DNA from 2 places in the Bacillus sp. GW821-FHT01G09 genome. Region 1 is predicted to be linked to the other one. Evidence: a T-box and tRNA genes for the amino acid it is inferred to sense, from the RefSeq annotation. Region 1 holds a T-box; the other holds one or more tRNA genes.
The links. A T-box is a leader RNA that pairs with one kind of tRNA and senses whether it is charged. The one in region 1 lies ahead of leuS (leucine--tRNA ligase), so its partner is inferred to be a tRNA-Leu.
Positions count from the first base shown of each region.

Region 2: it has a tRNA-Leu gene. The T-box ahead of leuS (leucine--tRNA ligase) is inferred to sense a tRNA for this amino acid. The anticodon was not compared.

Region 1 covers NZ_JBWKWL010000003.1:439,301-467,264, forward strand. Annotated here, with positions in the region: gene AC07VD_RS12870 (extracellular solute-binding protein) at 1-574, opposite strand, end outside; gene AC07VD_RS12875 (carbohydrate ABC transporter permease) at 599-1,459, opposite strand; gene AC07VD_RS12880 (NAD-dependent epimerase/dehydratase family protein) at 1,665-2,426, opposite strand; gene bioI (biotin biosynthesis cytochrome P450) at 2,503-3,690, opposite strand; gene bioB (biotin synthase BioB) at 3,759-4,766, opposite strand; gene bioD (dethiobiotin synthase) at 4,769-5,464, opposite strand; gene bioF (8-amino-7-oxononanoate synthase) at 5,461-6,630, opposite strand; gene bioA (adenosylmethionine--8-amino-7-oxononanoate transaminase) at 6,620-7,966, opposite strand; gene bioW (6-carboxyhexanoate--CoA ligase) at 7,956-8,732, opposite strand; gene AC07VD_RS12915 (dienelactone hydrolase family protein) at 8,942-9,841, opposite strand; gene AC07VD_RS12920 (LacI family DNA-binding transcriptional regulator) at 10,060-11,094, shown strand; gene AC07VD_RS12925 (ABC transporter substrate-binding protein) at 11,128-12,408, shown strand; gene AC07VD_RS12930 (carbohydrate ABC transporter permease) at 12,401-13,312, shown strand; gene AC07VD_RS12935 (carbohydrate ABC transporter permease) at 13,309-14,139, shown strand; gene melA (alpha-galactosidase MelA) at 14,159-15,457, shown strand; gene AC07VD_RS12945 (rhodanese-like domain-containing protein) at 15,479-15,790, opposite strand; gene leuS (leucine--tRNA ligase) at 15,906-18,320, opposite strand; T-box leader at 18,430-18,644, opposite strand; gene AC07VD_RS12955 (DUF4257 domain-containing protein) at 18,747-19,082, opposite strand; gene ytvA (YtvA family blue-light photoreceptor) at 19,487-20,272, shown strand; gene AC07VD_RS12965 (MDR family MFS transporter) at 20,304-21,497, opposite strand; gene AC07VD_RS12970 (LMBR1 domain-containing protein) at 21,686-22,432, shown strand; gene bceB (bacitracin ABC transporter permease BceB) at 22,469-24,409, opposite strand; gene bceA (bacitracin ABC transporter ATP-binding protein BceA) at 24,399-25,160, opposite strand; gene bceS (two-component sensor histidine kinase BceS) at 25,262-26,266, opposite strand; gene bceR (two-component response regulator BceR) at 26,259-26,954, opposite strand; gene ytrF (ABC transporter permease YtrF) at 27,051-27,964, opposite strand, start outside.
Region 2 covers NZ_JBWKWL010000002.1:215-4,186, forward strand. Annotated here, with positions in the region: rRNA gene rrf (5S ribosomal RNA) at 1-91, shown strand, start outside; tRNA gene AC07VD_RS05300 (tRNA-Asn) at 101-175, shown strand; tRNA gene AC07VD_RS05305 (tRNA-Ser) at 181-272, shown strand; tRNA gene AC07VD_RS05310 (tRNA-Glu) at 307-378, shown strand; tRNA gene AC07VD_RS05315 (tRNA-Val) at 388-463, shown strand; tRNA gene AC07VD_RS05320 (tRNA-Met) at 473-549, shown strand; tRNA gene AC07VD_RS05325 (tRNA-Asp) at 561-637, shown strand; tRNA gene AC07VD_RS05330 (tRNA-Phe) at 650-725, shown strand; tRNA gene AC07VD_RS05335 (tRNA-Thr) at 731-803, shown strand; tRNA gene AC07VD_RS05340 (tRNA-Tyr) at 826-910, shown strand; tRNA gene AC07VD_RS05345 (tRNA-Trp) at 916-989, shown strand; tRNA gene AC07VD_RS05350 (tRNA-His) at 1,014-1,089, shown strand; tRNA gene AC07VD_RS05355 (tRNA-Gln) at 1,099-1,170, shown strand; tRNA gene AC07VD_RS05360 (tRNA-Gly) at 1,220-1,294, shown strand; tRNA gene AC07VD_RS05365 (tRNA-Cys) at 1,300-1,370, shown strand; tRNA gene AC07VD_RS05370 (tRNA-Leu) at 1,378-1,466, shown strand; tRNA gene AC07VD_RS05375 (tRNA-Leu) at 1,732-1,813, shown strand; gene spo0M (sporulation control protein Spo0M) at 1,892-2,668, opposite strand; gene AC07VD_RS05385 (hypothetical protein) at 2,800-3,003, shown strand; gene AC07VD_RS05390 (spore coat protein) at 3,078-3,350, opposite strand; gene AC07VD_RS05395 (Type 1 glutamine amidotransferase-like domain-containing protein) at 3,392-3,972, shown strand, end outside.

The DNA.
Region 1 (27,964 bases):
CCTCCGTAAATGCTTTGGCCACTTCATAAAGCTCATCCAACGTTTTCGGGGTTTTCAAATTTAAATTGTCCAGCCAGTCCTTCCGAATGACGATCCCCTGTCTGGAAAGCGGGCGCTCTCTGTATATCCCGTAAAGCTTGCCGTCAATTGTCACATTTTTATTAATGAGTTTGTTCATTTTGTTTAAGTTGGGATAATCCTTGATATAATCACCAATTTCCCAAAACATTCCTGACCGGAAGGCATTCATGACTGACGAATTTTTAATATCCTGGATGGTCACGATTTGCGGAAGATTCCCGGCTGCAAGCGCTGCATTCAGCCTGTCTTCTTTCACCGCGTCTGGAACCCAGGTGATGTCGAGTTCTGTATTTGTCAGCTTTTCAATTTCTTTAATCGCCCTGTCTTTCGGCGGCTGCTGGTGATACAAAATCGCCATCCAAGATAGCTTTACCTTTGAATCCGGGCCAGCTTTGCCTTCAGCCGAAGACTGATCAGCCCCTTTACAGCCCGCCAGCACTCCGCCGAGTGCCAGTACAAGCACAATCAAAAGCACCCTCCATTTGTTTCCCATCGTACCCCTCCGTTTCATATTTCTTTATCCTTTGACAGATCCCAGCAAAGCTCCTTTTGCAAAATGCTTTTGTATAAACGGATAGACAAGCAGAACCGGGATGGTCGCCACCACTATGACCGCCATTTTAATGGTTTGCTCAGGCGGCGGGCTGCCCGACCCCATTTCAGACATATCCCCCTGCATACCGCTTGATACAATGACGATTTGGCGCAGAAGCACCTGAATCGGCCATTTTGCTGAATCATTTAAGTACAAGATCGCTGTCATATACGTGTTCCAATACGTGACCGCATAAAATAGTGAAATCGTTGCGATCGCAGGAAGAGACAGCGGCAGCACAATTTTAAAGAATATGCCCAGATCATTGCACCCGTCAATTTTCGCGGACTCTTCCAAGCTTGACGGGATATTTTGAAAGAAGTTTTTCAGAATGATCAGGTTAAAGGCATTAATGGCAGTCGGCAAAATAAGCGCCCAGTAAGAATCGAGCAATCCAAGCGATTTGACCACAAGGAAAGTCGGAATCATGCCGCCGCTAAACAGCATCGTAAATACGACGAGAAACATGAGCGGCTGCCGGCCGATTAAATCACGGCGGGATAACCCGTAAGCCATCAGTGACGAAAGAAACATGCTGACCGCAGTGCCTATCACTGTCACAAACACAGAAACAAGCAAACTCTTATAAATAATATCTGTTGAAAAAATGTAGCGATAAGCATCTAGCGAAAAAGTGGTCGGTATTAAAATAAATTTTTTCGACACGACTTCTTCTACTGTGGCAAAGGATGCTGCGATAACATGAATGAACGGAAGTACGCATATTAAAGCGAACATCAGCAAGAAACCATAAATCAACATATCAAACAGACGGTTTTTCAGTGAATGTGCGATAGCTCCCACCTCTCTTTGTAAGCGTTATCATATTTTGGAAACCGAGCTCAGCATGTGACGATATCGTGTCTAAAATGTAGCAAATCTGTGATTGCCATGTCTATAATCATTTGAACAGTGTCCCCGGCCGGGCGGGGGCTGCCGCGAATTGAGACCGATAACAAATGAAAAAGAGCATAATCTTAGAAAATGATTATGCTCCGTTCTCCTCCTCGTTCAGAAGTTCAGCCGTATTGATTTGTGGCGAAAACCCAAGTTCATTCACGGCAGATTCAATGGACCATGGCCGGCCCGGATTATCAGAGACGGCGTAATAAGTGCCGTACCGGATATTGGTCTCAATAGCGGCTTTGAAAATCGACAGCAGATCGGGGTGAGAAAGCAGTGTCTTTTTCGTCCGTTCTTTTTCATGCAGCGTATCCATTTCATCTGTGACGACTGTTCCGATTCGCAGGTTGATTACTGATAGCTTATTTTCCAAATAAAACAAATGGCCGATCTGTTCAGAGGTCAGCTTTAATACACCGTACAAGTTTTTTGACAGCGGATAATCGCTTGTTGTGATTTCCCGTCCTAAGAGCGAGCGCCCGTCTTTTTCGTAGACATCTGTGACATGATTACTGCTGGCGAACACGAGCTTTTGAATGCCGAGCTCCGCTGCCGCACGGCACAGATAATAGCTTGCCCTATAGAAAACATCCGTCATTTTTTCAAACTCAGCGATGTCCATAATATCGTATTTGATTTTAACAGCGAGTAAATTCAAGATGACATCCGTATCTTTTGGAATCTTCTTCAACAGCTCCTCATAATTTGCCGCGTCAGCCTGAATGGAAGAGGCTTTGCCATCGAAATGATCTTTATCAAGCACTGTCACTTCATAGTCTGAAATAAGCCCTTCAGCAAGCAGTCTCCCAATCACACCATTTCCGCCGGCGATCAGCACTTTTTTCACTATGTTCACTCCCCTTTTTTATAGATTGCCCATTTTCGGCGGGGCTGACACTTTTTTGGCACTCACATTCTTAGGCTTATTCAAAAGTCACCGGCAGCTCCTCAAGCGCCCGAAATCCAAAAAGCGGCCGATACCGCCATTCAAAATCCGCGAGCTTAAGGCTGGGCATTCGCTGCAGAAGGGTGTTAATCGCAATTTGCGCTTCTAATCGTGCCAGCGAGGACCCTAAGCAAACATGATGGCCATGCCCGAATGAAAGATGCGGATTAGGACTTCTCGTAATATCGAAGACATCGGGGTTCGTGAATATGCTAGGGTCTCGATTAGCCGCTCCTAACAAAAGATAGACTTGCTCTCCTTGACGGATCGTCACCCCGCAGATGTCAATATCCTCTGACGCAACTCTGGCTGTCATTTGCGTGGGGCTTTCATAGCGTAAACATTCCTCGACTGCGGTATCAATAAGATCTGGATTTTCTCTCAGTTTCAAAAGCTGTTCTAGATGCTGCAGCAGACAAAGGACTGAATTGCTGATGAGATTGACCGTTGTCTCATGTCCGGCGATCGCCAGCAATATGCACGTAGATGCCGCTTCCTCTTCCGTCAGCTTATCCTTTTCTTTCCCCTTCAAGAGCATGCTGATCATATCCTGTTGAGGGTGGCGTTTTCGCTCTTGAATCAGCTCTCTGAAATATGCCATAGCCTGCACAGCCATATGATTGCCCTCTGTTAATGCCTTTCTTGACCGGGTAAAATCAATCGTTTGAATGAGACTCCCAGCCCACTCCTTTAATTGCTCCCTATCTTCCTCCGGTACACCTATAATGTTAGCTATGACAAAGCTTGCTAAAGGAAAAGCAAAGTCCGAAATGACCTCCATCTTTTTTTTACCTTGCACTTGATCAAGCAAATGATGGACAGTTTCAATGATATACGGCTGATAACTCTCTGTCGCTCTCGGCGTAAACGCTCCGCTGGCAAGCGTCCGCAATCGTCTATGATCAGGCTGGTTCTGAAACAACATCATTTGATTTTGCACATGTGAAAGGTCCTGATATTTGGTTGAGCTCTCAGGCAGCGGGGTGCGGACTTTGAATCTCGCATCTTTCAAAATAGCAGCCGTTTCTTCATATCCTGTGACATACCAGCCCGGATATTTTAAGAAACTCCCTTTATAGATAGGATGAACAGCTCGCAATGTGTCGTAAAAAGAATATGGGTTTTTCAAAAACTCAGAAGATGCAGTTGACGATGCAATTGTCACGTGATTTTCTCCTTTCTGTTCAAAAATAAAAGCAATCGACATCATACCGATTGCTTTTATTGATTCTTTCAGCTTTTCGCACTTAAACTGGCCTTCATTTCTTCGACTGATTCAACTTCAAAGCCTAAATCACTCAGCATTTTATGATCCTCCGTCTCCTCTTGCCCGGCAGTTGTTAAGTAATCTCCGACAAAAATGGAGTTTGCGGCGTAAAGCCCTAATGGCTGCAACGAGCGGAGATTGACCTCTCTTCCCCCGGAAATGCGAATTTCTTTTGATGGATTGATAAAACGGAACAGCGCCAGCACTTTTAAACAATACAGCGGGTTTAATTCGTTGACGCCTTCTAACGGCGTGCCATCAATTGCATGCAAAAAATTCACAGGAATGGAATCCGCGTCAAGAGCCTTCAAGCTTTTGGCGATGTCAATGACATCCTGTTTCGTCTCCTTCATCCCGATAATGGCGCCGGAACACGGAGAAAGCCCCGATTCTTTTGCGATTTCAACCGTACTGACTCTGTCATCGTATGTATGTGAAGTCGTGATGTTTGAATGGTTTCTCTGTGACGTATTCAAATTATGATTATAGCGGTCTACTCCGGCATCTTTGAGCCGCTTCGCCTGCTCTGGCTTCAACAGTCCAAGACATGCACAAATCTTCAGTCCATACGTCTCTTTAATTTCCTGAACCGCATCTACGACCTGATCCACTTCTCTGTTAGACGGCCCTCTGCCGCTTGCCACGATACAATATGTGCCGATATTCAGATCGTGCGCCCGCTTCGCGCCTTCAAGCAGCGTTTCCTTATTCACCATCCGATAAGACTCAATCGGCGCTTTCGAAATCGCAGACTGTGAACAATAGCCGCAGTTTTCCGGGCAGAGCCCGGATTTCGCATTCATAATCATATTGAGCTTTACTTTTTTTCCATAAAAGTGTTTTCTGATGTGAAAAGCTCCATGCATTAATAGCAAAATATCTTCATCAGGACAATGTAATATTGAAAGCGCCTCTTCGTCAGTCACTTCTGCTCCAGCCAGCACCCGGTTTGCGAGTTCCATCCATTGATTCATTCTCATACCCCCACTTGATTCATCAGTAATGATAGATTGATATGGTCTTTTACCATATGTAGAACCGTTTCTTTCGTAACATTGGCAAGCTTTGGCGTAACCCCTAAAATCGGCACACCGCATAAGCGCTCAATCATCTCAGGATTGGTTTTTTCATCTTCATCAGGAGAGTCACTGATTCCATTGATGATAATTCCGGCAATTGGAAGCCCCATGCTTTCTGCATATTTGACAGTTAAAAAGGTATGATTAATGGTTCCAAGGTGAGGACGTGCCACAATAATCATGGGAAGCTGCAACGCTTTTATGACATGACTGACCAAATAGTCCTCTCCCAATGGCACAGAAATACCGCCTGCACCTTCTACGATGAAGCATTCATGTTTTTCTCTAATCCGCCCCCAATGGCTTAAAACCTCTTCCATGGTGACAGTCTTTCCTTCAAGTTTCCCTGCAACGTATGGTGCAAGCGGCGCTTTGAAGGCAAAAGGCGTAATGTCTTCATGAGAAAGACTGGTCTGCGACATGTCTTTCAGCAGACTTGTATCACTATCTTGATGATGACGCGATATCCCGCTTAAAAATGGTTTATACACACCGACATCTCTATTATGTTCTTTCAATAAGGCAGCAAGACCGCTGGATATAACCGTTTTCCCCACTTCTGTATCAGTTCCCGTCACAAAAAAACCCCTCAAATGATATGCAGCTCCTTTCCGATTGAATGAAATGTTTTCAGCAAATCATCAATATCACCCATACTGTGGTCAGACGTGATTGTAATTCGAATACGGCTTTCACCCGGCGCAACGGTCGGCGGCCGAATGGCAGGAGCATAAATTCCCTTGCCCTGCAGTTTTTCAGCAAATATGACCGTTTTATGGGCATCGCCAATGACTACAGGAATAATCGGTGTGTGATCTCCTTTCACCACATACCCCATATTCATCAGACTGGTTCTGATCGTACTGATATAAGAAAATAAAAGCTGCCGTTTTTCCCTGCTGGCTTCAATGATGTTGAAAGCCTCATGAGCAGCCGCACAGCTAGCTGGCGGAATAGCGGTTTGAAAGATAAATGTTCTGGCATGGTTCAGCAAAAAGTCGATGAAGACCGCTGATCCTGCCGCAAAACCTCCTTCCGCGCCAACAGCTTTGCTTAAGGTGCCGATCACAATGTCGGGACAAACACCAAAGTATTCACTCGTTCCTCCTCCCGAATCGCCCAAAACTCCTGTTGCGTGGGCATCATCAACGACCACGAAGGCATGATAGCGTTTCGCAAGTGAGATGATCTGATCAAGAGGGGCGATTGTGCCATCCATGCTGAATACCCCGTCTGTTACGATAAAACGGCGCTGATAACGCTGTGTTTCATTCAGCTTGTTTTCAAGATCATTCATATCAATATGCCGATAAACAACTGTATCAGCCTTAGAAAGTCGGCAGCCGTCGATAATACTTGCATGATTGAGCTCGTCACTTAAAATGACATCTTCCTTTTCTGGCAAGGATGAAAGGACACCGACATTGGCCAAGTAACCGCTCGAAAACAGCAGGGCCGCTTCTGTCCGTTTAAAGCTGGTAATCTTCTTTTCTAACTTTTCATGCCAGACCGAATTGCCTGTCGTTAAACGTGAACCGCTGCTTCCTGTCCCAAATTGCTGCAATGCTGTTTGGGCTGCATCGATCAAACGTCTATCGCTTGCGAGCCCTAAATAATTGTTTGAGGACCAGACCGTTTGATTTTCGCCATCAATGTTCCTCTCTGGAACCGGCGCTCCATCCATTGACCGCAGGTTACGATGTACGCCGGCTTCTTTCATTCTGTCTAACCGCTTGTTCAACCAGGAATCAATCTTCAAGGCTCGTAACCTCGTGGATTGCTTGTTTCATAATGGCAACCATTTCCGTGAGCTCCTCAGCTGTGCTGGCAAGAGGAGGAAGAAATGCAATCACGTCCCCAAGCGGTCTTGTCAGCATTCCTAACTCTCTCATTTTTAAGGAAACTTTGTATCCAATCCGCCGATCAGCCGGGTAAGGTTCTTTGGTTTCCTTTGACCGGACAAGCTCTGCACCGCACATAAAGCCAAGCTGCCGAATATCCCCAACATGAGGAAGAGCGTGCAGATCTTGAAGAAGAAAATGGAGCTTTTTACTTTTTTCCGCTACTTGTTCCACAATGTTTTCAGATTCAAATAATGCCAGATTTTCAAGCGCAACCGCACAGCCAAGCTGATTGCCTGTATAGGAATGGCCATGGAAAAAGGTTTTTAGGTTTTCATAATCATCATAGAATGCCTTATAGATGTCTTCAGTGGCAAACGTAACGGCAATTGGCAAATAGCCTCCTGTAATGCCTTTACCGGCAGCCATCAGATCAGGCTGGACATTCTCGTGCTCGCACGCAAACATTTTTCCTGTACGGCCAAAGCCTGTAGCGACTTCATCAACGATCATTAAGACATCGTATGTTGTACATAGCTCGCGCACCCCTGCCAAATATCCTTCCGGCATCACGATCATACCGGACGCGCCTTGTACTATTGATTCAATGGAAAGCGCGGCAATTTCCTCGTGATGTTCCTTAAGCAGCTGTTCAAGCTCTCGGAGGCACTGATCACGGCACTCATCAGGATCACCGCTTTCAGAGCGATACACATAAGGAATCGGAGCCTTGTAACTCTCGAACATCAACGGGCCGTATACGTGGTGAAAAAGCTCAATTGAACCGACACTGACGGCGCCAATCGTATCACCGTGATACCCGTTTTTCATTGCGATGAATTTTTGTTTCTCGGGCTTCCCGATGTTCTTCCAATACTGAAACGCCATTTTTAGGGCTATTTCCATCGCTTCTGCGCCGCTGTCTGAATAAAAGACCCGCGTGAGCTTTTTTGGGCTGATATCGATTAATGTCTCGGCAAGCTGAGTTGCTGGAACATTGGTCATGCCCAATAACGTGGAGTGCGCAATTTTTCCGAGCTGTTTTTTTATGGCGTTATCTAGTTCTTTTTTGCGGTGTCCGTGGACATTAAGCCAAACTGATGAAAAACCGTCATAGTATTCCTTGCCATTTATGTCTTTGACTTTGATTCCAGTCCCGCTTTCAATGATTAAGGGGTTTTCATCATAATCTTTCATTTGGGTAAATGGCAGCCAGAGGTGCTTTTTACTTTTTTCTATCAAATCATGAGTCATGGTCTTCCTCCCACTCTATTAAAATAGGCTGCTTCTCCAGATCATGTATGTACGTGTTTACATCATTGGATCCATCAATAAAAAAGACTCGGCAGCCCTCTTCAGTCCCGTATTCTTTCATTGCTGTAATACGCTGATAGCCCATTTTCTTACCCGCAACATAGCCTGTTATGTAATCCTGATCGTCCGACCAGCATAATTCTGCAATGGCTGCCGGGTGCCGGCTTACCTTTGAAGCGAGCGCAAGGGCCTCTTTTATTCTTGAATGAGCTGGCACGTGACTGTGAAGCGCCCATTTTTCAAAATTAGCGTCCGGCCAATCCATTCTGGAGACCCGCACCCCTTTTTCTTTTGTTTGATCCATTCGCTTGCCTGTATGAATATCAAACAACACCGCACCCCTGACATCTGACCATTCAGGGATTTGTTCATATGCTTTTTCAATCACGTCTCGTGAAACGCCTTCTTTTTCCAATAACAATCGGGCAAGCTTTTGTCCTTCTTCCGGGCAGCTCACTTCATTCGTATACACAAGCAATGGCTGAATGGTTTTTATCGATTCATGTACCTCTTCAAATTGAATTTGCATAAAATCAGGTTTTCCTCTTGAATGGGATAACCCTTTTTCTAATAAAGCATTGACTGTATGCTTCATCTCATGGAAAGGAATAAGCCGTTCTCCGCCGGATATATGCTTTCCGCCGTCTTCATGAGATCCATTCATAGAAGCCCTCATTCTGACACTATAAAAAGTTTCTTCTTGCATCATTTCTCGCCCTTTCACTGATAACTGAAGAACGTGTAGTGCTTCTCACCTCAATTGTTAACCAATTATATTTAAAGGTTAACAATTAGAATATATTATTCTCTCCTGTTTCTGTCAATAGAAGAAAGCATCGATTTATGGCAGTTGGTTAAAAGGAAACAAAAAGACCGTTTTCACACAAAACGGTCTTTTTCGATTTCTTTTTACAGTCACAGCCACTTTTGCAAAAACCGGACAGCTTCATGCCTCATAACTGCTGTTTCGAAATGTCCCGAAGCAGAACGGACCACTCGGTAGCAATCAGCAGCTCCCTGTCCAGCATAGACAGCTGTCAATTCTTTTTCGATTTTGTCCACGCCCTCGGCCGGCGTTAACCGATCGTGTACACCAACAAGACTAAGGTGCGGGCGCGGCGCGATCAGGCTTTGGATCTCCGATGCGGAAAAATGCTTTGCAAGCGATGGGACGTAATAATAAAAGCCGTGCCTGTCAAGATTCTGTGTTTTGATCAGCACGTGATGATCCACCTGGCTGCACAAATCCACACACACCTTAATCCGGTCATCGAGCGCCGCTGTCCACCACGCCAGCAAACCTCCCATAGACATGCCGATGGTTCCGATCCTGTCAGGCTGAACATCAGAGCGTGACTGCATATAGTCTAACGCACTTAAACTGTCATAAATCATCATCCCCCACATCACTTTTCCGGTGAGAAGCATTTCTTTAAATATCTCGCTTTCCGCTTTTCCCCGCCGATCTCCAAATCCCCAATGATCAATCGCAAGAACGCCGTATCCGAGTGAAGTAAGCTCATCAGAAAAAGAAGGCGTTTTCAAATAATCCGCTCCCTCAATCAGCTCACTTTTTCCCCTATCATACTGGCCTCCATGCGAATGCTGAAACAATACGGCTGGGCACGGTCCTTCTGTTTTCTTCGGCTTCACAAAATAAGCGGGCGCCTTTTCATGTCCATTTAAATCGAGCAGGAGCGTTTCAACGATATTTTCTTCTCTTTCTTCAATACGTAATGTCTCAACACTGATTGGCCTCCGATCAGGCAAATCACCAAGCAATCGAAACAGTTGCTTTCTTCTTTCGGCTCTCATCCCATCACCCTTCCTTATTCGCTTACTTCACATTTACGAGACAGATTCTGGGTTCCCCTTTATTTTTCCAACATAAATCACATCATTTACTAAATATTTAGTAAATATAACGAAATATTCCGAAAACAATTATTGTAACCGCTTACTTTTATATGATAGTATCAATTTATCAAAAACAGATGAGTTAATATTTTACTAAATAGATAAGAGGGATACCCATGGTTCGTATTAAAGATATCGCCTTGAAAGCTAAAGTTTCCAGCGCAACTGTGTCCAGAATTTTAAATGAAGATGAGTCGCTTTCTGTTGCGGGCGAAACGAGACAAAGAGTCATCAACATCGCTGAAGAGCTTGGTTATCAAACCGTTGCCAAACGCCGAAAATCCCGCGGGCAAAAACAGCGGGCTCAGCCGCTGATCGGTGTGCTGAGCTGTCTGTCCCCTGATCAGGAAAGGCAGGACCCTTACTTTTCTTCCATTCGGAAAGGGATTGAAAAGGAATGCTTTGAACAGGAAATTTTCATTACAAATTCGATTCATCTCGGCTCCTTTCAGGAACATATCTTTCGGGAATTGGATGGTGTCATTGTCATCGGCCGTGTTCATGATGAAGCGGTTAAGCATATCAGCGGAAGGCTGGAGCATGCAGTATTTATCAATCATTCACCAGATCCGCAAGCATACGATTCGATTGGAATCGATTTTGAATCGGCTTCACGCCAGGCGATTGATCACCTTTTCGACTTAGGCTACAAACGGTTAGGCTACATTGGCGGACAAGAAAAAGAGCATACGCTGAAGGACGGCCAAAGCATTCGCAGAACGATTGAAGACAAACGCCTGACCGCTTTTTTGGAGTCAGCCACCCCCCAGCCTGAGCATGTGCTGATCGGAGAATACAGCATGCGTGAGGGCTATCGCCTGATGAAGAAAGCAATCGATCAAGGCCATCTGCCGGAAGCATTCTTTATTGCCAGCGATTCTATGGCGATCGGCGCATTAAAAGCGCTGCAGGAAGCCGGACTGCAAGTGCCGCGGGATACTGCAATCGTCAGCTTTAACGGCATTGAGGAAGCTGAATTTGCCAGCACGCCTTTAACAACGGTGAAGGTATACACAGAGGAAATGGGCCGGACAGGCGTAAAACTGCTGCTTGACCGTCTCAATGGCCGAACGCTTCCTCACCATGTCACCCTGCCTACAACATTAATCGTAAGACAAAGCTGCGGATGTACAGCAAAGGAGGTGACATAAGCAAAGATTCATCACGATGATAAGGAGGAAAAGATGAAACACACTTTTGTTTTATTTCTCTCTCTTATTCTGCTTGTTCTGCCCGGGTGTTCAGCAGAGAAAAGCTCAGCAGATACCGCAAAAAAGACGTTAACCATTTATTCTACAATGTCAACCGACAGTGAAAGAGATACGTTCAGAAAACTGGCAGCAACATTCGAAAAGGAACACAGTGACATTCATGTCAGCCTTCATTTCCCAGGCAATGACTATGAAAATATGATGCGTGTCAGAATGGCGGCCAATGATTTGCCAGATCTATTCGATACACATGGCTGGGGGAAAATCAGGTACGGAGAATATACAGCAGATCTCCGGGATATGGAATGGACTCAAGATCTTGATCCCAATTTAAACAGCATCCTCAAAAATAAAAGCGGAAAGGTGTATGCCTATCCGATCAATCAGGCAAAAGACGGTCTGGCGTATAACCGCAATATTTTAGACCGTTACGGCATTGCTCCGCCGGAAACCATGGATGACTTTATCAAAGCACTGAGAACGATTAAAGAAAAGAGCAAGGGAAGCATTGTTCCCTTCTGGTTTGCCGGCTATGACAAAAGCTCATTCGCCCAATATTACGACCAATTCGCTACACCTCTTCTCATCACAGACCCTGCCCAGAATGAAAAAAAACAGCTCACCAACGGCACTTTCAAATGGAATAAATTTACTTACTTATCGAAAATCCTCAAACAAATGCAGAAAGAAAAATTGATCAATATCGACGCCGTAACGGCAAAAAAATCACAGCTCATCGAATTAATGGCCCAAAACAAAATCGCCTTTACAATGCAAGGCGGCACACTCGGCCAAGACGTTGCCCAGATCAATCCGAACGTCAAGGTCGGCATTATCCCGACACCTGCCATCCATCCCGGTGATGACCCGATATGGATCGGCGGTGAACGCTACACGCTTGCAGCATGGAAAGATTCGCCTCAATTAAAAGAGGCAAAAGAATTTATCGCATTTATGGCCCGCCCGGCCAATGCCAAACAAATGGCTGAAGCCACATCGCTTCCTTCAGGGCTGACCAATGTGAAAGCTGATATTTTCTACGCAAACGATTATGAGCATTATCAAGATGTCAAAGTCGAGCCTTACTTCGACCGGTTATACTTGCCAAACGGAATGTGGGATGTCCTGGGCACGGTTGGGCAGGAGCTCGCGGCTGACATTTTGGGGCCTCAAGACATTTCGCAGAAACTGGGAAGAGAATATAAACGACTCCGGGAGCAATCGGAAACACAGGGAGCTGAAAACAATGAGTGAGATCGCAAGGGACGTTCATGTGAAACAGGTTAAGCCAAAAAAGCAGTCCTCACTTTGGTGGATGTACATTCCTGCTTTGCTCTCCGTTCTGGTCTTTATGATTTATCCGTTTGTGAAAGGCACATTGATTACCTTTACAAACTGGAACGGCTTTTCACAAGTCTACCAATGGGTTGGATTCGCGCAATATGAAAGGCTGTTTTCTGATCCTGATACTTGGCATATCTTAAAAAACACTCTGCTTTACGGGCTTGGCAGCACCTTTTTCCAAAATGTGGTCGGTCTTCTGTACGCTCTGCTCTTGAATCAAAGCATTAAAACGAAAGCGGTAACAAGAACAATTGTGTATTTGCCGGTGATGATCAGCCCGCTCATTATGGGCTACATTTGGTACTTTTTCTTCTCCTATGACGGAGGCGCGCTCAACGATTTGCTCGGGGTCTTCGGCATCAGCCCTATTAATGCGCTCGCCAGTCCCTCGCTCAATCCATGGATCATTGTCATGATTAACACCTATCAATATGTCGGGATCGCTATGGTTGTCTACTTAGCCGGTCTGCAAAGCATTCCGAAAGACTACTATGAAGCGGCGCAAATGGATGGCGCGAAACAAGGCCAGCAGTTTTTTACCATCACGCTGCCGCTGTTAATGCCCTCCATTACCATTAATATGGTCATCAACATTATCGGAGGCTTAAAGCTGTTTGACGTCATCATTGCACTCACCGCAGGCGGCCCCGGAAATGCGTCACAATCCATGTCCACGTTTATGTATGATTTGTATTTCAAACGGCAGGATGCCGGCTATGCCGCAACGCAAGGCATATTTATGGCATTTGTCATTTTGATCATCAGCTTTTGCGCGCTTGCGTACTTTAAAAGAAAGGAGACGGAAATGTCATGAGAGCCGCCCGTACAAAAAGCATGCGGATCATTACACTTCTTGCAGCCATTGTGGCCTGTGCGCATTTTATTCCTTTTTATATCCTGCTGACCACTTCATTGAAAGCAAAAGGAGACTACAGTTCGAAATGGATATTTCCAGCCGACATCTCCTTTCATAATTTTTCAGAGGCGTGGGAGCGCGCTTCGCTAGGAAACTCTTTTATAAACACCATGATCATCACAGGTTTTTCTGCCTTGTTATTAATTATATTCGGCTCACTTGCCGCCTACCCGCTTGCCCGGCGGGAAACGAAACTGAATAAAGCTGTTTTTGCCTTGTTGATTTCCATTATGATCATCCCTCCGTTAACGTCCATGGTTCCTTTGTACCGAATGGTCGTGGACGCCGGAATGGTCAATACACACGCAATCGCCATTTTCATCAATACAGCGGCTTACATGCCGTTAACCGTATTCTTATATTCAGGCTTTATCCGATCGACCATTCCAAAAGAGCTTGAAGAAGCCGCAAGAATTGACGGCGCAGGCATGCTGAAAATCTTTTTTACGATTGTGTTTCCTCTGCTGAAGCCGATCACTGCGACCATCTGTATTATTTCTTGTGTCTTTATTTGGAACGACTATCAATTTGCCATTTTCTTTTTACAAGATCAAAAGGTTCAGACATTAACAGTAGCCATGGCAGGTTTTTTCGGAGAAAACGCAAACAACCTTCATTTAGTTGCCGCAGCGGCACTTATGGCAATGCTGCCGATGGTTGTTCTGTTTTTGGCGCTGCAAAAATACTTTATTGCCGGCCTGTCTTCCGGAGCGGTAAAGGGTTAACATTAAAGGGGGAAGCAATATGAAAAAGATTACATTTATCGGTGCAGGGAGCACGATTTTCGCCAAAAATGTTTTGGGAGACTGCCTGTTAACAGAGGCACTGAATGGATTTGAGTTCGCTCTTTACGACATTGATCCCAAACGCCTGCAGGAATCCCAGCTCATGCTCGAAAATCTAAGAGACCGTTATAACCCAAGTGTGGCCATCAACAGCTATGATGACAGGAAACTCGCCTTGCAAAACGCAGGCTATGTCATCAATGCGATTCAGGTTGGAGGATACAAACCGAGCACAGTCATCGATTTCGAGATTCCTAAACGGTATGGGCTGCGCCAGACGATCGCCGATACAGTAGGCATCGGCGGGATATTCAGATCTCTCAGAACAATCCCGGTCTTATTTGATATCGCAAAAGATATGGAGGAAATGTGCCCTGACGCATGGTTCTTAAACTATACAAATCCAATGGCCACTCTTACAGGCGCCATGCTCCGCTATACCAATATCAAAACAATCGGGCTCTGCCACAGTGTTCAAGTGTGCACGAAGGATTTATTTAAAGCTCTCGGAATGGAGCATGACGGAATTGAGGAACGCATTGCGGGCATTAATCATATGGCTTGGCTTTTGGAAGTCAAAAAAGACGGCACAGATTTATATCCAGAAATCAAAAGGAGAGCGAAAGAAAAACAAAAAACAAAGCATCATGATATGGTGCGGTTTGAATTAATGGATAAGTTCGGCTATTATGTCACAGAATCGTCCGAACATAACGCAGAGTATCACCCGTACTTTATTAAACGGAATTACCCTGAACTGATCAGCGAGCTGCAAATCCCGCTCGACGAATATCCGAGAAGGTGCGTCAAGCAAATTGAAAATTGGGAGAAAATGCGGGATGATATAGTCAATAATAAACACCTTACGCACGAACGCTCAAAGGAATATGGTTCAAGAATTATAGAAGCAATGGAAACAAACGAATCATTCACCTTCGGAGGAAACGTCTTGAATACAGGGCTGATCACCAACCTTCCTTCAAAAGCGGTTGTGGAAGTGACATGCGTCGCCGACAGAAAAAAAATTACACCGTGCTTCGCCGGAGAACTGCCTGAGCAGCTTGCCGCCTTAAACCGGACGAATATTAATACACAGCTGATGACAATCGAAGCGGCTGTCACACGGAAAAAAGAAGCGGTTTACCAAGCTGCAATGCTTGATCCGCATACAAGCGCGGAGCTTTCCATGAAGGACATCATCTCCATGTGCGACGATTTATTTGCAGCACACGGCGATTGGCTTCCGGAATACAAATAAAAACTAGGGGACCGCTCTCCCCTAGTTTTTTGGTTTTGTTTCGCCTTCCCAGGCCATCATGCCGCCTTCAACATTGACTGTTTTAAAGCCTTGCTCATCCAGGTACTTGCAGACGTTCATGCTGCGCATTCCTGAGCGGCAGATAAATACGTACTCTTTGTCTTTATCAAGGGTTTCCATTTTTTCAGGAATATCCCCCATGCGAATATGAACGGCTTGCGGGATCATGCCTTCCGCTACCTCTTCATCTTCTCTGACATCAATTAAATATAATTCTTCGTCCGCCTCAATTTTTTCTTTCAAAGCGGCTGTGCTGATTTCTTTTATTTCCAAAGAAAACACTCCTATTCACAGTGATCATGTTCAGTATATCAAAGTCAGCTGAACGATTGCTATTCTGAGACTGATGAAAAAAATCCCCTTTTGGCAAAGGGGATTTTTTCTAGGCTTAGTTTGCCACAATATTGACAAGCTTGCCAGGCACCGCGATGATTTTCCGAATCGTTTTGCCTTCAAGCTGCTCTTTGACCTTTTCATCTGCTTGAGCAAGCTGTTCCAGCTGTTCTTTCGTTGCATCGGCAGGAACCTGTAATTTCGCTTTTACTTTTCCGTTCAGCTGAACAACGATTTCAACTTCATCATCCACAAGTTTTGTTTCATCATATACAGGCCAAGCTTCGTAGGCAATTGTGCCGGAATGGCCAAGCTTCTCCCATAGCTCTTCCGCTAAGTGTGGCGCGACAGGAGAAAGAAGCTTCACGAAGCCTTCCATATATTCTTTCGGCAGTTCTGTTGCTTTATAAGCTTCATTAATAAAGACCATCAGCTGGGAAATACCCGTGTTGAAACGAAGGCCTTCATAATGGTCTGTGACTTTCATGACCGTTTCATGATAGACGCGCTCCAATGTTTCACCCGCGCCTTCAACGATTTTTCCATTAAGCTCACCGCTGTCTTCAATAAATAGGCGCCATACACGGTCAAGGAAACGGCGCGCACCGTCTAATCCTGATTCAGACCAGGCGATTGAAGCATCAAGAGGTCCCATGAACATTTCGTACAATCTCAGCGTATCAGCGCCGTGAGAGGCCACGATTTCGTCAGGGTTGACAACGTTCCCTTTAGATTTACTCATTTTTTCGTTATTTTCACCGAGAATCATTCCTTGGTTGTACAGCTTTTGGAACGGTTCTTTCGTCGGCACTACGCCGATATCATAAAGGAACTTATGCCAGAAGCGGGCATACAGAAGGTGAAGCACGGCATGCTCTGCACCGCCGATATACATATCGACCGGAAGCCATTTTTCCAATTTTTCTGGTGATGCCAGCTGATCCGGATTGTGCGGATCAATATAGCGCAAGAAATACCAGCAGCTTCCCGCCCATTGCGGCATTGTATTCGTTTCTCTTCTTCCTTTTTTCCCTGTCTCAGGGTCTGTGACTTCCACCCACTCTTTAATGTTCGCAAGCGGTGATTCGCCCGTTCCGCTCGGTTTGATTTCATCCGTTTTCGGCAAAATCAGCGGCAGCTCCTCTTCAGGGACAGCTGTTGACGTTCCGTCTTCCCAATGAATGACCGGAATCGGCTCGCCCCAATAACGCTGGCGGCTGAAGAGCCAGTCACGAAGACGGTACGTCACTTTCTTCTCACCGTTTTTCGTTTCTTCCAGCCAAGCGATCACTTTCTCAATCGCTTCCTGTTTGTGAAGACCGTTCAGGAAATCAGAGTTCACGTGCTCGCCGTCGCCAGTATAGGCTGCTTCCTCGACGTTCCCGCCTTTTACGACTTCCTTCACCGGAAGGCCGAATGTTTTGGCGAATTCAAAATCACGCTCATCGTGGCCTGGAACTGCCATGACAGCACCTGTTCCGTATGATGCAAGAACATAATCCGCAATCCAAATCGGCAGTTTTTCTCCGTTCACAGGATTGATCGCATACGCTCCTGTGAATACGCCTGTCTTTGTTTTCGCAAGATCTGTGCGTTCAAGGTCACTCTTTGATTGAATTTCTTTGATATAAGCTTCAACAGCTTCTTTTTGCTCTGCCGTTGTGATGTTTTCCACCAATGCGTGTTCCGGGGCAAGGACAGTGTATGTAGCGCCAAACAGCGTATCTGGTCTTGTTGTAAACACCGTAAAGGAATCATCATGTCCATCTATAGCAAAATGAACGTGAGCGCCTTCCGAACGGCCGATCCAGTTGCGCTGCATATCTTTAATGCTTTCCGGCCAATCAAGCTCTTCCAAGTCCTCAAGGAGCCTGTCCGCATAAGCGGTGATTTTCAGCATCCACTGCTTCATTGGGCGTCTCTCTACCGGATGGCCGCCGCGTTCGCTCTTGCCGTCAATGACTTCTTCGTTGGCAAGAACAGTACCGAGCGCAGGGCACCAATTTACAGGCACTTCGTCAACGTAAGCAAGGCCTTTTTCGTATAGCTTTAAGAAAATCCATTGCGTCCATTTATAGTATTCAGGGTCAGTCGTATTGATTTCGCGATCCCAGTCATATGAGAAGCCAAGCGCTTGAATTTGGCGGCGGAAGTTATCAATATTCTGCTTCGTAAACACAGCGGGGTCGTTCCCTGTGTCAAGCGCATATTGTTCAGCTGGCAGGCCGAATGCGTCCCAGCCCATTGGATGAAGGACATCATAGCCCTGCATGCGCTTCATGCGGGACAGAATATCCGTAGCTGTGTATCCTTCAGGATGGCCGACGTGCAACCCAGCTCCAGACGGATAAGGAAACATGTCCAGCGCGTAGAATTTTTGTTTTTCATTATTATCAAGAGTGGCAAATGTTTTGTTTTCAAGCCAATATGTCTGCCATTTCTTTTCTATCTCTTTGTGCTGAAAACTCAAAGTAAAAACCTCCTTCTGATTGAATACGGCGTGTATGGTTCAAGTATTGACGGGAAGGAGAGGATTATATTCAGAATATTCCCAAACTAAAAAAAACTCCCTCATCCCAAAAAGGGACGAGAGACTTTCGTTTTCCCGCGGTACCACCCTCGTTAGCGCGGCATACGCCGCACTCACTTGATACTTTTAACGCAGTTATGCGTCAGCGGCTTTTCACCGCTGCAACTCTGAGGTGAGTTCGGAAACAAACTTGATTGACTTTCACCAGCCGTCAACTCTCTGCAACAATATCTGTTTCTTACTGCTCCTCTTCATTGTTCTTATCGCAACCGTAATCTAACTGTATTTTATAGAATTCTGTTCATAAGTGCAAGCAGGTTTGTATACAATGGGAATGTACCCTGAACGGGCGGAGATTGAGGACAATTATTCGGGTGGAGTTTTGGTTTGACGTTTGGACTCGGCCGGTTCGCCGCCGCTGTTCAGTTCTCTCACAAAGTCAAAACTTCTGAGAACAGCTTCACCGCCGTAGCCTGAGATAATGGATAAGATGACAAGTTGAATTCCTGAATCGGGGTCAGCGGATAATACAAGTAAAATGGAAGCCGTCATGCCGATAAACCAATCTTCCAAAAATCCAAGGTAGATAAACCGCTTCGTCATTCTGGGCTTCTCCAGCCTACCTCTCTTTTTCACATGACCGAGAATCCCCATGATTCCTCCAATTACACAAGCAATGAGTACCTGATGCAGCATCTTCATCATCACCTTCCTAAAGCCCTTATTTCGTAAAGCGACTTCAGGCCATCCAGCCCCCTTAAACGATTCCGATGATTTTCGATATCTACATACCGGCAAATCTGTAAAAAGCTTGTTTCTTCCATTATATGTGAACACATGATCGGTAAGCTTGATGCATTGGATTCATTTTTCACCCAGTGACATTGACCTAGTCACCTATTTAGCATGTAGAAAACCTTTCCGTTCATATGTTCAAATTCTGTTCTTATTTTTAGTGTATACGAGGACAAGCCCTAATGACAAACAACAAACTGCACTTGCTTGAATCAGAACATGTGTTGTGCTACGGTTACTGTAGAATTCATTTTAAAAAAGGGGAATATCAGGCTTTCGCATAGCAAGCTGACGGCCTAAGGGGGATTTATATGGCTAGTTTTCAATCATTTGGGATACCAGGACAGCTGGAAGTCATCAAAAAAGCGCTTGATCACGTGCGAGTCGGTGTGGTAATTACAGATCCCGCACTTGAAGATAATCCTATTGTCTACGTAAATCAAGGCTTTGTTCAAATGACCGGCTACAAGACCGAGGAAATTTTAGGAAAGAACTGCCGCTTCTTACAGGGGAAACACACAGATCCTGCAGAAGTGGACAACATCAGAACCGCTTTACAAAATAAAGAACCGGTCACCGTTCAGATCCAAAACTACAAAAAAGACGGAACGATGTTCTGGAATGAATTAAATATTGATCCAATGGAAATAGAGGATAAAACGTATTTTGTCGGAATTCAGAATGATATCACCAAGCAAAAAGAATATGAAAAGCTTCTCGAGGATTCCCTCACGGAAATTACTGCACTTTCAACTCCTATTGTCCCGATTCGCAATGGCATTTCGGCTCTTCCGCTAGTCGGAAACCTGACAGAGGAGCGATTTAATTCCATCGTTTGCACATTGACGAATATCTTATCAACATCCAAAGATGATTATTTGATCATTGATTTATCCGGATTGGCCCAAGTGAACGAACAAACGGCCGACCAAATTTTCAAGCTGAGCCATTTGCTGAAATTGACCGGAACTGAGTTAATCATTACCGGCATTAAACCTGAATTGGCTATGAAAATGAATAAACTGGATGCCAATTTTTCGTCGCTGAAAACATATTCAAATGTAAAGGATGCCGTCAAAGTGCTTCCGATTATGTAAAAAGATCCCGCTCATCCGGCGGGATCTTTTATTATGAAGAGATTGATGCCTGCTTATTTGTTTCTTTAGCTGATTTTAGCCGTTTGTCATATAGAAGCGTTGTGGCAATACTGATCAGCAGCAATACCAACAGAGATAAAACAAGAGCCTTAATGCCGTAATGATCGACAAGCACTCCTCCGAACAGGGGACCAATCATTCTGCCGCCTGTCGCCGCACTGTTGACAAAGCCTTGATAAAAGCCTTCTTTCCCTTTAGGGGCAAGCTGATTGGCAATAGTCGGCACAGCAGGCCAAACAAGCATTTCTCCGATAGTCAGGATCACCATCGCAGCGAGAAACATCGGAAATTGCTTTGCAGTCAGCAGCATGCTGAAAGACACAATAAAAATGATAAAGCCGATGACCATTTGCGCTTTTAGCGACTCGGCCCATTTTTTCACCACAAAACTGACGAGCGGCTGGCCGAGCACAATGAGAATTCCGTTAACCGTCCACAGCACGCTGTATAAGGAAAGAGATATTCCAATGCTTTGTGTGTACGAAGCAATTGTGGTTGACCACTGAGAATAAGCCAGCCATCCGAGTACATAGCCTCCGCTTAAAATGATCAGTGCGGCAAATTTTGCTTTGCTGTTCACAGCATCATAATCAAGCACAGACGTTTGGGACGCATCTCCCGTCTGAATATTTCGAAATCCGAAATATACAATAAAGAAAAAGACCAGATACAGCGCGGCATTTGCCAAAAATACATATGAAAACGAGAAAGATGCCACGATACCGCCAAGCGCTGAACCGACGGCCACGCCCGCGTTTTGCGCGACATATATCGCATTAAATGCCTTCCTTCCCCCTTCAGGCCATACCGATCCCGCCATTGCGTAGCTGGCCGGAAAAACAACACCGGAGCCAAAGCCCACAATCGTCAGCAGCACAATATAGGCTGGCCAATCATGAAAAAAGACAAGACCCATCAGGCTTGCTAACGTAATGGCTATCCCAAGCATAATCGATTTAAAACCGCCGATTTTATCAAACAAAAAACCTCCGCATAAATTACCAGCCACACTGGCGCCGGAATTCAGCATCAGGACAAGTCCGGCTACTGTTAACGACTTTCCTAAATGATTATGGATATAAATCGTATTCAGCGGCCATAAAAAAGAAGCACCCGTCACATTGATAAACATTCCAATGACTAAAATTTTAAGAGCACGCGGCATACTCATCCCCCTTTCTTACCTAAAAAAGCTCATGAAAAAAACGAAACCTAAAACGGCTCCGTACGAATCCAGTTATCATAGCACATTCATTCTATCTGTCTCTCTCACATTTTTCAACTGATGAGCGTGAAAAAATCTAACAAATATTGTTTGAAAAATGTAAAATAAATAGAAAAAGGGGTCATATTATGGAAATGGTATTAGCATTCTTAGGTTTTCTGGCATGTCTCATTGCACTGGGCTATGGATTATATCACCTTGTCAGATATGTACTGAAAAAGGAAAAACGTTTCTCCAAGAGACTTTTTTGGCCGCTTTTCATTGGAGGCCTTGTGCTGCTCTTTACCGGGGCAGCATTGGCAGAACCTGACACTTCCGCAGCAAATGCCGAGAAAAAATATTCAGCGCTAAACGCCGAATATAAAAACCTCACAAAAGAGCATGAAGAACTTGAGAAAGAATATAAATCTGTCAGCTCCGAAGCAAAGAAATTAAAAGACAACAAAGAAGATCAAGACAAGCTTGAGAAGCTTAAAAACGAAAATAGCGATCTAAAAAAGACTCAGAAATCATTAAAAGCTGAGATTAAAGAGCTTCAAGAAAATCAAAAGCAGCTCAAAGAAGATGCAAAAACGGCAAAGGCTGAAAACGAAACACTTCGACAAGATAAAACAAAGCTTGAAAATCAATTAAAAGAGACGGAAAGCCAAACCGCCAGTTCTCATGAAGACACTGGAAGTTCTTTAAACAATACGAGTAAAAGTGATGAAACCAAAACAGCTGACAAAGCAGAAGGCTGTAATATCAAAGGAAGCAAAAACGGCATCTACCACACGCCAGGCAGTACATACTACGACCGGACAACCGATCCGGCTGAAATGTTTTGCTCAGTTGAAGAAGCTGAAGCCGCCGGTTATCGGGCGCCAAAACGATAAACAAAAAGCTCCAGAATGTCTGGAGCTTTTTCTGTTTCACAACGACGATTTAATGACCTTCTTATAATAAAGAACTGACAGAAAACCAAAAATGGAGTAGAGCGCAGTATATAACACCATCACCATAATCATAGGCGCCCATACCTCTGATCCGAATAAGAACCAGCCGGATTGGACGGCAAAGTAACTGTGGAAGAGGCCGACAACGAGCGGAATGCCGAAGTTGTACATTTGTTTGATGCGTATCCCCTTTATCAGGTCGCCCTGCGTAAAACCGAGTTTTCTTAAAATTGTATAGCTCGGTTTTTCATCTTCACTTTCTCCCATTTGTTTGAAATAAAGGATACAACCTGATGTAATCAGGAACGTTAACCCTAAGAAGCCGACGATGAACATCACCATACCAAACAGTGATTTTTGCGCAGCGCTTGTATCCAGTCTTGATAAATGCTCGTTTTTCTTGTTCACCTGTTGAAAAAGCTCATTTGCTTTTTCCATTTGATCTTCATGTTTCACATTGACGCCGATAAATGTAGATTGCGCCAGCTGAATGCGGGGGTCTTTATCCTTGTCCAGCTGTTTAAACAGGCTGTCATCCACAATGACAGCGGGCATGCCCCCGCTTGTAAACGTGTAGGATACAAGAAACTCTTCTCTTAATCCTTTATATTTTAATGGCTGCGCCTCATGCTTGCTTTTTACTTTAATAACACCAGAGTCCTTGAAAACCATTATTTTTTGCAGCAAGTCGGTGTATCCTGAGAAAACGGCTTCTCCAGCCGCCACATCGACTCCTTTTACATCTTTGTCGCTAACAACAGCAAGCTGCATATTGCCGGGATCGCCCTGCATCTCTTTCGGAGTTCCATCCATGATATTTGCAATGTCAACATTTGCTTGCAGGACAGGTGTTGCTTTTTTTACAAACGAGATGTTGCTTTCACTCAAACTGTTTTCAAATAACTTGGCATCTTTCTCATTCATGAATGAAAAATCAGCCGCTACATTTTGTTCAGCGGTCTTTTCCGACGAGTAATACGAGATGTAAGCAAGAGATAACAGCCCGATGGCGAGCGCTGAAACGGTTGTAATAATCGTCAGCAGCAATGCGTTCGATTTCATTCTGAACATGATCGATGACAGTGACAGAACCTCAGAAATATTTAAGTAGCCGCCCTTGCTTTTTCGAATGATATTCGAGATAAACGTAACTGATCCTTTATAAAACAAAAACGTCCCGATAATGACAGCCCCCAAGATAAAGCTCATCGCGCCAAACAGTTCGTTAATGGTCTTAAATTTTCCGCCAAACAGCTCAGAAGACACATAGTATCCTGTCAAAATCAGCACGATGCCTAAAGCGCCGATCAGCATTTGGAAAAAGGATATTCTCTTCACTTTATCTTCAGTGGAGGACGTTACTTTAAACAAAGATAAAATACTCTGTTTTTTGATAAACGTATAATTCATGATCATGATCAAAAGGTAAATGCCGCAGAACACAATGACCGTTTGGACCAAGGCCTGCTCAGAAAAATGCAGTTTCGCATCCGATTTGACATCGACAATTTTGAACAGAATCATCAAGACCAGCTTCGATATCGAAAACCCGGCCGCTACCCCGATCGCTAATGAACCGAAATACAGCATGACATTTTCTGCACTTAAGATGCGAAAAATTTTATGCTTCGTCATTCCAATTAATTGAAACAGCCCGATTTCTTTACTCCGTCTCTTAATAAAAATCGTATTGGCATATAAAATGAAGATCGCCACCACAGCCACAAGCAAAATCGAAGCGGTTTTAATAGCCGCAGCTCCCTTAATTGAAGCCTTCACTTCGTTAATTGCTGGATCATACTGCAGCGTGACAAAGGCGAAATAAAGCGCCACGCTAAAGATGAGCGCAAACACATACAGATAGTAATTCCGAAGATTCTTTTTCAAATTTCGCAGGATGAGCTGATTAATGTTCATGCTGCACCCCGCCTAACACGCCTTGCGTTTTCATAATATCCTGGAAAAACGTCTGCCTGTCCTGGCCCCCTTTATTCAGCTGTGTATACATTTGCCCGTCCTTAATAAAAATGACTCTGCTGCAGTAGCTGGCAGCGACGGGATCATGGGTAACCATAATAATCGTGGCGTTGCGTTTTTGATTGAGCTGGCTCAGCTTATTTAATAGATCGGAGGCCGATTTCGAATCGAGCGCGCCGGTCGGTTCATCAGCGAAAATAATGCTCGGGTCATGAATAAACGCTCTTCCAGCGGATGTTCTCTGCTTCTGGCCGCCGGAAATTTCATTCGGGTATTTATCCCGTAATTCATATATTCCCAGTTCCTTTGCAACTTCCTCAAACTTGCGATTGGCTTCCTTTTTTGATAGTTTCGTGATCGATAAAGGCAGAAGGATATTCTCTTTCACTGTCAATGTGTCTAACAAATTGTAATCCTGAAAGATAAAGCCTAAATGCTGTTTTCTAAATTCAGCCAGCTGCTTTTCCTTCATAGCCGTCATGTCATTTCCATTAATATGAATGGTTCCGTGACTGACCTGATCGATTGAGGACAGAACGTTGAGCAAAGTGGTTTTTCCCGACCCGGAAGCACCCATAATACTGACGAATTCGCCCTTTTCAATGTGAATATCGATGCCCTTCAGCACTTCCTGTTTATTCAGCTTGTTTCCATAACTTTTTCGAATTTTATTCGCTTCTAAAATCACCATTTACGCAGTCTCCTTTATATTGGATAATCTCATTATAAAAAGGAATGCCGGGCTTTTCCTTCGATACGGCGAACAAAAAAGAAAAGCATGTGACATTTTCGTCACACGCTTATGACATGTTCAAATTGATTCCGTATTGGAAAGGTTAATGTAAAAACTGTCCCCGCACCAAACTCCGACTCAACATCAATAAGGATCAATAACGGCGCCGCTGCTTTTTTTGCCAAGTACAGGCCCATGCCAGTTGACGCTTGATCATGGTGATCCGTTGTGGATGTAAACCCTTTATCAAAAATACGCGGTACATCTTTTGGATCAATGCCCCTGCCACAGTCTTTCACTTGGAGCTGCGTCTGTTCCCCTTTTTGAAAGCTTTTGATCTCGATTTCAGAGGCTTCGCTGTATTTCACCGCGTTTGTCAGCAGCTGCCTGATGATAAACGCCAGCCATTTTGCATCGCTCAGCACTTCTTTGGCATCGAGCTGTATGTCAAAACCGATCCCTTTTTGGATACACCACGATTGTAAATCTTTGATTTCTTTAAAGATCAAAGGCTGAAGCTGAATGAATTCTACTGACAGGTCGTTTTCAATAAATGAAATGCGTTTTTGATGAAGCTGCTGATCAAGAAGCAGGTGAATACGCAGCCATTCATATGACAGCTGGGATTTCAGTGCTTTTTCTTCCATTCTATCAATGATTAAATGCATCGCTGTTAATGGGGTTTTGACCTCATGTATCCATGCCATCAGCTCATCTTTTTCATTTTCCAATGCTAAGCGATGCCGTGCTGCGGTCTGCTTCAAGTGTTCTGTTTGCCCGGCAATGCTTCTTTCAACCATTGCTTCAAACGGCGTTTCCGGTTCATTTATGGCTGTCACATCGAGATTGTTCTCCCATGTTTTCAAGCTTTTATAAAACGCTGTTTCTTTCCGATAGCGGAACCAAAGGAATATGATAAAAAACAAGATGCACAAATACACCATATAAAGTACATTCCCGAATGATATGGAAGGATCGACAAAAGCAATGAACAGCATCAAAGCCTGCTGAAACAAAAACGCGGCAATCCAGCTCCGCCTTTCGATAAGGAATGCTTTAATCATAGAACTTGTCCTCTTCCTTCGCGATGTAGCCCTGGCCCACCTTTGTCTCGATATATGCGCCAAGCTGCAGGACGTCCAGTTTTTTTCGCAGGCGATTGACATTGACGGTCAGCGTATTATCACTAACAAAACGCTCATCGTTCCACAAGCTTCTGATCAGCTCTTCCCGGCTGACGATCTTGTTTTTTTGCTCTATTAATTGTTTTAGAATGAACATTTCATTTTTGGTCAGTTCAACAGATCCTTTGTCATTGCTGACGAGGTTCTGCTCCGCGTCTACAGCAGCGCCGCACCACGTTTTAATCGTACTCGGCTCCGTATTATAATGGTGCACACGCCGGAACATTGCTTGGATTTTCGCAATCAGCACATCAAAATGAAATGGCTTTTGAATAAAGTCATCTGCCCCGAGCTGCATGGACATCACCATATCAGCAGGATGATCCCGGGAGGATAAAAAGAGAATCGGAACATTTGACCGGGAGCGGATCAGCCGGCACCAATGAAAGCCGTCAAATTTAGGCAGCTGTACATCAATAATGACACAATCAGGATTAACCGCCGCAAATTCCTGCAGCACCTGACTGAAATCCTGAATGCCGTATACATCATAGGACCATCCCGTTAAACGATCCTTGATTTCATGAAACAGCGATTCATCATCTTCAATCAGCAAAAGTTTAAACAATCAACTCACCGCACTTTTTCCTTTTTTATCAAGTGTATAGCAAAACGCCAGCATGCGCTATAGAAAAAGCCGGCTGTCTCAGCCGGCTCGTTCACATTATAATTCTCTTCTCAACGCTGTCAGCACGTTGGTTTTGGTTGCTTTTCTCGCCGGGTTCATTCCGGAAATGACTGCGACCCCTCCGCAAATCACAACGGCAATGATCACAAGGCTCGCCGGGATGTAGGAGAATGTGTAATTCAAGTCGCCCGCATCGCCTCCGCTTGTGGCCGCGAGAATCATCGGAACGGCCAGGTTGACAAGGTAGCTGACGCCGTAGGAAATGATAATTCCAATCACACAGCCTAAAATCCCGATATACGCGCTTTCCATCAGGAACATTCGGCGAATGATAGACGGACTCGCCCCAATCGCTTTCATAATGCCGATCTCTTGTGTTCTCTCTGTCACCGCCATCGTCATCGTGTTAAAAATGCCGATCGCTGAAATGATAACTGCGATACATCCGACAAAGATCAGTCCGATTTTGAAGACCATGAAGAAGGTGTTGGCCCCCTCAAGTTCGGTAGTCACTGATGTGACATAGTACCCGTCATCTGTTAGATCATTTGTCAGCTGTTCCACATTCTCAAACTTATCAGCAAAAACGCCAATCTTAGTTTCAACATTTCCGTCTTTGAAATCTAAGAATTCCGAAAAATCTTTTTTGAATTGATCACTGATAAAAATGTTTGAGTCCTCCATCCAGTCTTGAGATGGTTTTTTTGTAATACCGACAATTTTAAAGTCATATGTTTTTGTTTTTGTAACATCCCCTGTTTTAGGATCTGTCTTCGATACACTTAGTTCTATTGTTTTATTCAGAATATCTTTCGTATAGCCCTTTGGTTCTTTTATATCTTCTGGATTTCCTTTTGCTTCCTCGATTTTTTTGTTATAATCTTCCGATTCTTTTTTCGTTAATAATCTCTTTGCGAAGTCGTATCCTACTACGATTTCATTTTCCGACT
Region 2 (3,972 bases), on a different contig from region 1:
CACCCGTTCCCATGCCGAACACGGAAGTTAAGCTCTTCAGCGCCGATGGTAGTCGGGGGTTTCCCCCTGTGAGAGTAGGACATCGCCAGGCAGACTTCATTCCGCAGTAGCTCAGTGGTAGAGCTATCGGCTGTTAACCGATCGGTCGTAGGTTCGAATCCTACCTGCGGAGCCATTATTGGAGAGCTGTCCGAGTGGTCGAAGGAGCACGATTGGAAATCGTGTAGGCGGTCAACTCCGTCTCAAGGGTTCGAATCCCTTGCTCTCCGCCACTGATACTTATACATAATTACAATTGAAAGTCTGGGCCCGTTGGTCAAGCGGTTAAGACACCGCCCTTTCACGGCGGTAACACGGGTTCGAATCCCGTACGGGTCATTATATGATGGAGGATTAGCTCAGCTGGGAGAGCATCTGCCTTACAAGCAGAGGGTCGGCGGTTCGAGCCCGTCATCCTCCACCATTATATCATCGCGGGGTGGAGCAGTTCGGTAGCTCGTCGGGCTCATAACCCGAAGGTCGCAGGTTCAAATCCTGCCCCCGCAACCAAATTTTAAAATGGTCCGGTAGTTCAGTTGGTTAGAATGCCTGCCTGTCACGCAGGAGGTCGCGGGTTCGAGTCCCGTCCGGACCGCCATTTAAATACTTAGGCTCGGTAGCTCAGTTGGTAGAGCAACGGACTGAAAATCCGTGTGTCGGCGGTTCGATTCCGTCCCGAGCCACCACCTATGCCGGTGTAGCTCAATTGGTAGAGCAACTGACTTGTAATCAGTAGGTTGGGGGTTCAAGTCCTCTTGCCGGCACTGTTTTTTCAAAATTTAATGTGGAGGGGTAGCGAAGTGGCTAAACGCGGCGGACTGTAAATCCGCTCCCTCAGGGTTCGGCAGTTCGAATCTGCCCCCCTCCACCATTTATAGGGGCATAGTTTAACGGTAGAACAGAGGTCTCCAAAACCTCCGGTGTGGGTTCGATTCCTACTGCCCCTGCCAAATTTATGACATCTTGAGATTATGGCGGTTGTGGCGAAGTGGTTAACGCACCAGATTGTGGCTCTGGCACTCGTGGGTTCGATTCCCATCAATCGCCCCATATTATCATTGGGCTATAGCCAAGCGGTAAGGCAACGGACTTTGACTCCGTCATGCGTTGGTTCGAATCCAGCTAGCCCAGTCTCACTTTTTATATCAACTGCATATAGTGTATTAAGTCCATTAAAAATGCGGAAGTAGTTCAGTGGTAGAACACCACCTTGCCAAGGTGGGGGTCGCGGGTTCGAATCCCGTCTTCCGCTCCAATTACGGCGGCATAGCCAAGTGGTAAGGCAGAGGTCTGCAAAACCTTTATCCCCGGTTCGAATCCGGGTGTCGCCTTCTTATTGCCGGGGTGGTGGAATTGGCAGACACACAGGACTTAAAATCCTGCGGTAGGTGACTACCGTGCCGGTTCAAGTCCGGCCCTCGGCACCAATTTTACTTACATGGTAAGTTGAATTGGTGTTTGTGTTTTATCATTATAACTAATCATATTAATGATCTACTTATGTAGATCATTTTTTTAATGCTTTGATTTATCATAACAAGTTAAGTTCCGAGGCCTATTATAAAGCGGCTGTATAGCTAGTCTTTCAACACTTTTATTTTATATTTCCATAAAAACTTTTTTGAAATACGTTGACACTTTATGAGATCCATGATATATTTATATTCGTCGGTTAGATACGACGTAAAACTTGCCGGTGTGGCGGAATTGGCAGACGCGCACGACTCAAAATCGTGTTCCTTCTGGAGTGTCGGTTCGACCCCGACCACCGGTATACTGAAAAACCCGTTTCTTAACAGAAACGGGTTTTTATTTTTTATTAAAGAAAAGGAGCCTCGGCTCCTTTTTATACTTACTCAGCGTATTGGTCTAGGATCTCTTCTAGCACCTCTTCTAGCTCTTCTGTATCTTCAAGCTCTGATTGGCTGAAACGGACGCGTACAAGCTGTTCTCCGTCATTATACATCTCTTCCAGCCGCCCTCGGAGTCCTCTTGCTCTGCGGTCGACTTCGAAAATGATTTCCAAACCGTCTTCGTCTAAAAGGAAAATGAGCTCTAATTCATCAAGCATCTGACGATAATATCCGGAAGTCGGAACGAATTCGAATTCCTGAACGAACGGAAGACGACGCTGGAAGTAGGGCGCTTGTTCGCAGTCTGCTTCGTTAAGACGGAAGCCCAGGTTTTCGATTGCTTCAAGCACATTTTCAATCCAAGGGTGCGCTTCAACGAAAATGCGGTCATGATCGGATTTATCGATACCGCCTTGAATGTCAAGGTCTGTCACCACGGCAACCTCTACTTTCCCTACAGTGATCGGCGTATCTAGAGGCAGAGTGAATGTGAACGGAAATTGATGCTCTTCACCAGGCTGAATGGTAAATGAACCAGTGACCCGGAAAGAATGAATTGTAGCGTATTTCCGGTGCTCTTCATCGTCTTTTACAATGACATACCGTGTACTAAGCTGTAAATCGATATAACGGATGTCCTGAGCGATTTTTCCGCCTTTGACATGTACAGTTCCCTGTACTTCTTCTCCAGGAAAATATGCGTCTTTCTCTAAAATAGTATCAACTTTTGCTGCTCCAATTCCGGCACTTGCCGCAAGCTTCTTAAAAAGTGACATGTTAGATCTTCCCCTTTTTCTTTTTTCTCAACAGATATACGTAAGAAGGAGGAAAAAAGATTCATCTGATTCATACTTTTTTCCTATTATTCGTCTCGGCCTAGGGACAGACTAAGAAAATAAAGGAGTGGATGGAAGTGAATAAAGAAAGTTTGGTTGCAGATGAATTACACAGAATGTTTTTGGCTGGTGAGCTGCAAATCACAGTAGAGGAGGATATAAACAATATTTCCGAAAGGCTGAGAAACGGTGATCTCAGTTTAGACCGATTAAGCGGTGAAGACGCGTTTATAAAAGAAACGGTAAACGAGGCTTTAAGAAGAGTGGAGCAATAAAAAAGAGACGGCATCTCATCTTTGAGATCCCGTCTCTTTTTGTGGTCTTTACTGCAAGATAAAAGCGTAATTGCTCACCCGAGCCACCCCTTTTCTAACAGAAGATCTGACAGTTCATCATGGAGATAAACAGTTGTATCTAATTGATCATGCAATGCTCTTCTGATGTGGGGATTTTCGGCTTCTGTTATTGCGACAGTGTATTTGTTAATGCTGGTTTTTATTGTTGTTAACAAATCAAGAATATCTTTGGGACAAAGACTTTGTTCAATGGGAAACCACCTCCTTTGTTTTTTTAGCAGCTCCTGATAAGAAAGTATTTGGCTTTGTTTCTTGCTTCTATACAAAATGCTATAATAAGCAACAAATTTTGTTGGGGGGTGTGATGATGAAGCAGATTATTGCGATGGGGGGCGGGGGTTTTTCGATGGATCCGGATAATTTGTCCCTCGATCAATATATCCTCAATCAATCAAAACGAGAGCAGCCTCGTATTTGTTTTTTGCCGACGGCGAGCGGAGATTCCCAAAACTATATTCAGCGGTTTTATCATGCATTTAAAACACTGGATTGTGTGCCGTCTCACTTATCTTTGTTTAAGCCGCCATCAACAGATTTAGCTTCTTTTGTTATGGAAATGGACGTGATTTATGTTGGCGGTGGAAATACGCGGAATTTACTTGTGTTATGGAAAGAGTGTGGGCTGGATCATATTCTCAGGGAAGCATGGAAGAACGGTGTGGTTGTAGCTGGATTAAGTGCCGATGCGATCTGCTGGTTTGAAGAAGGGGTGACAGATTCAGCCGGACCGCTGACAAGTTTGAAAAGTTTAGGTTTTTTGCAAGGGAGCTTTTGTCCCCATTATGACGGGGAAAAGGATCGGAGACCGGCATACCACCAGCTGATATCTAACAAGTTCTTATGCAGTGGCTATGCAGCGGATGATGGGGCTGCTCTCCATTTCATAAA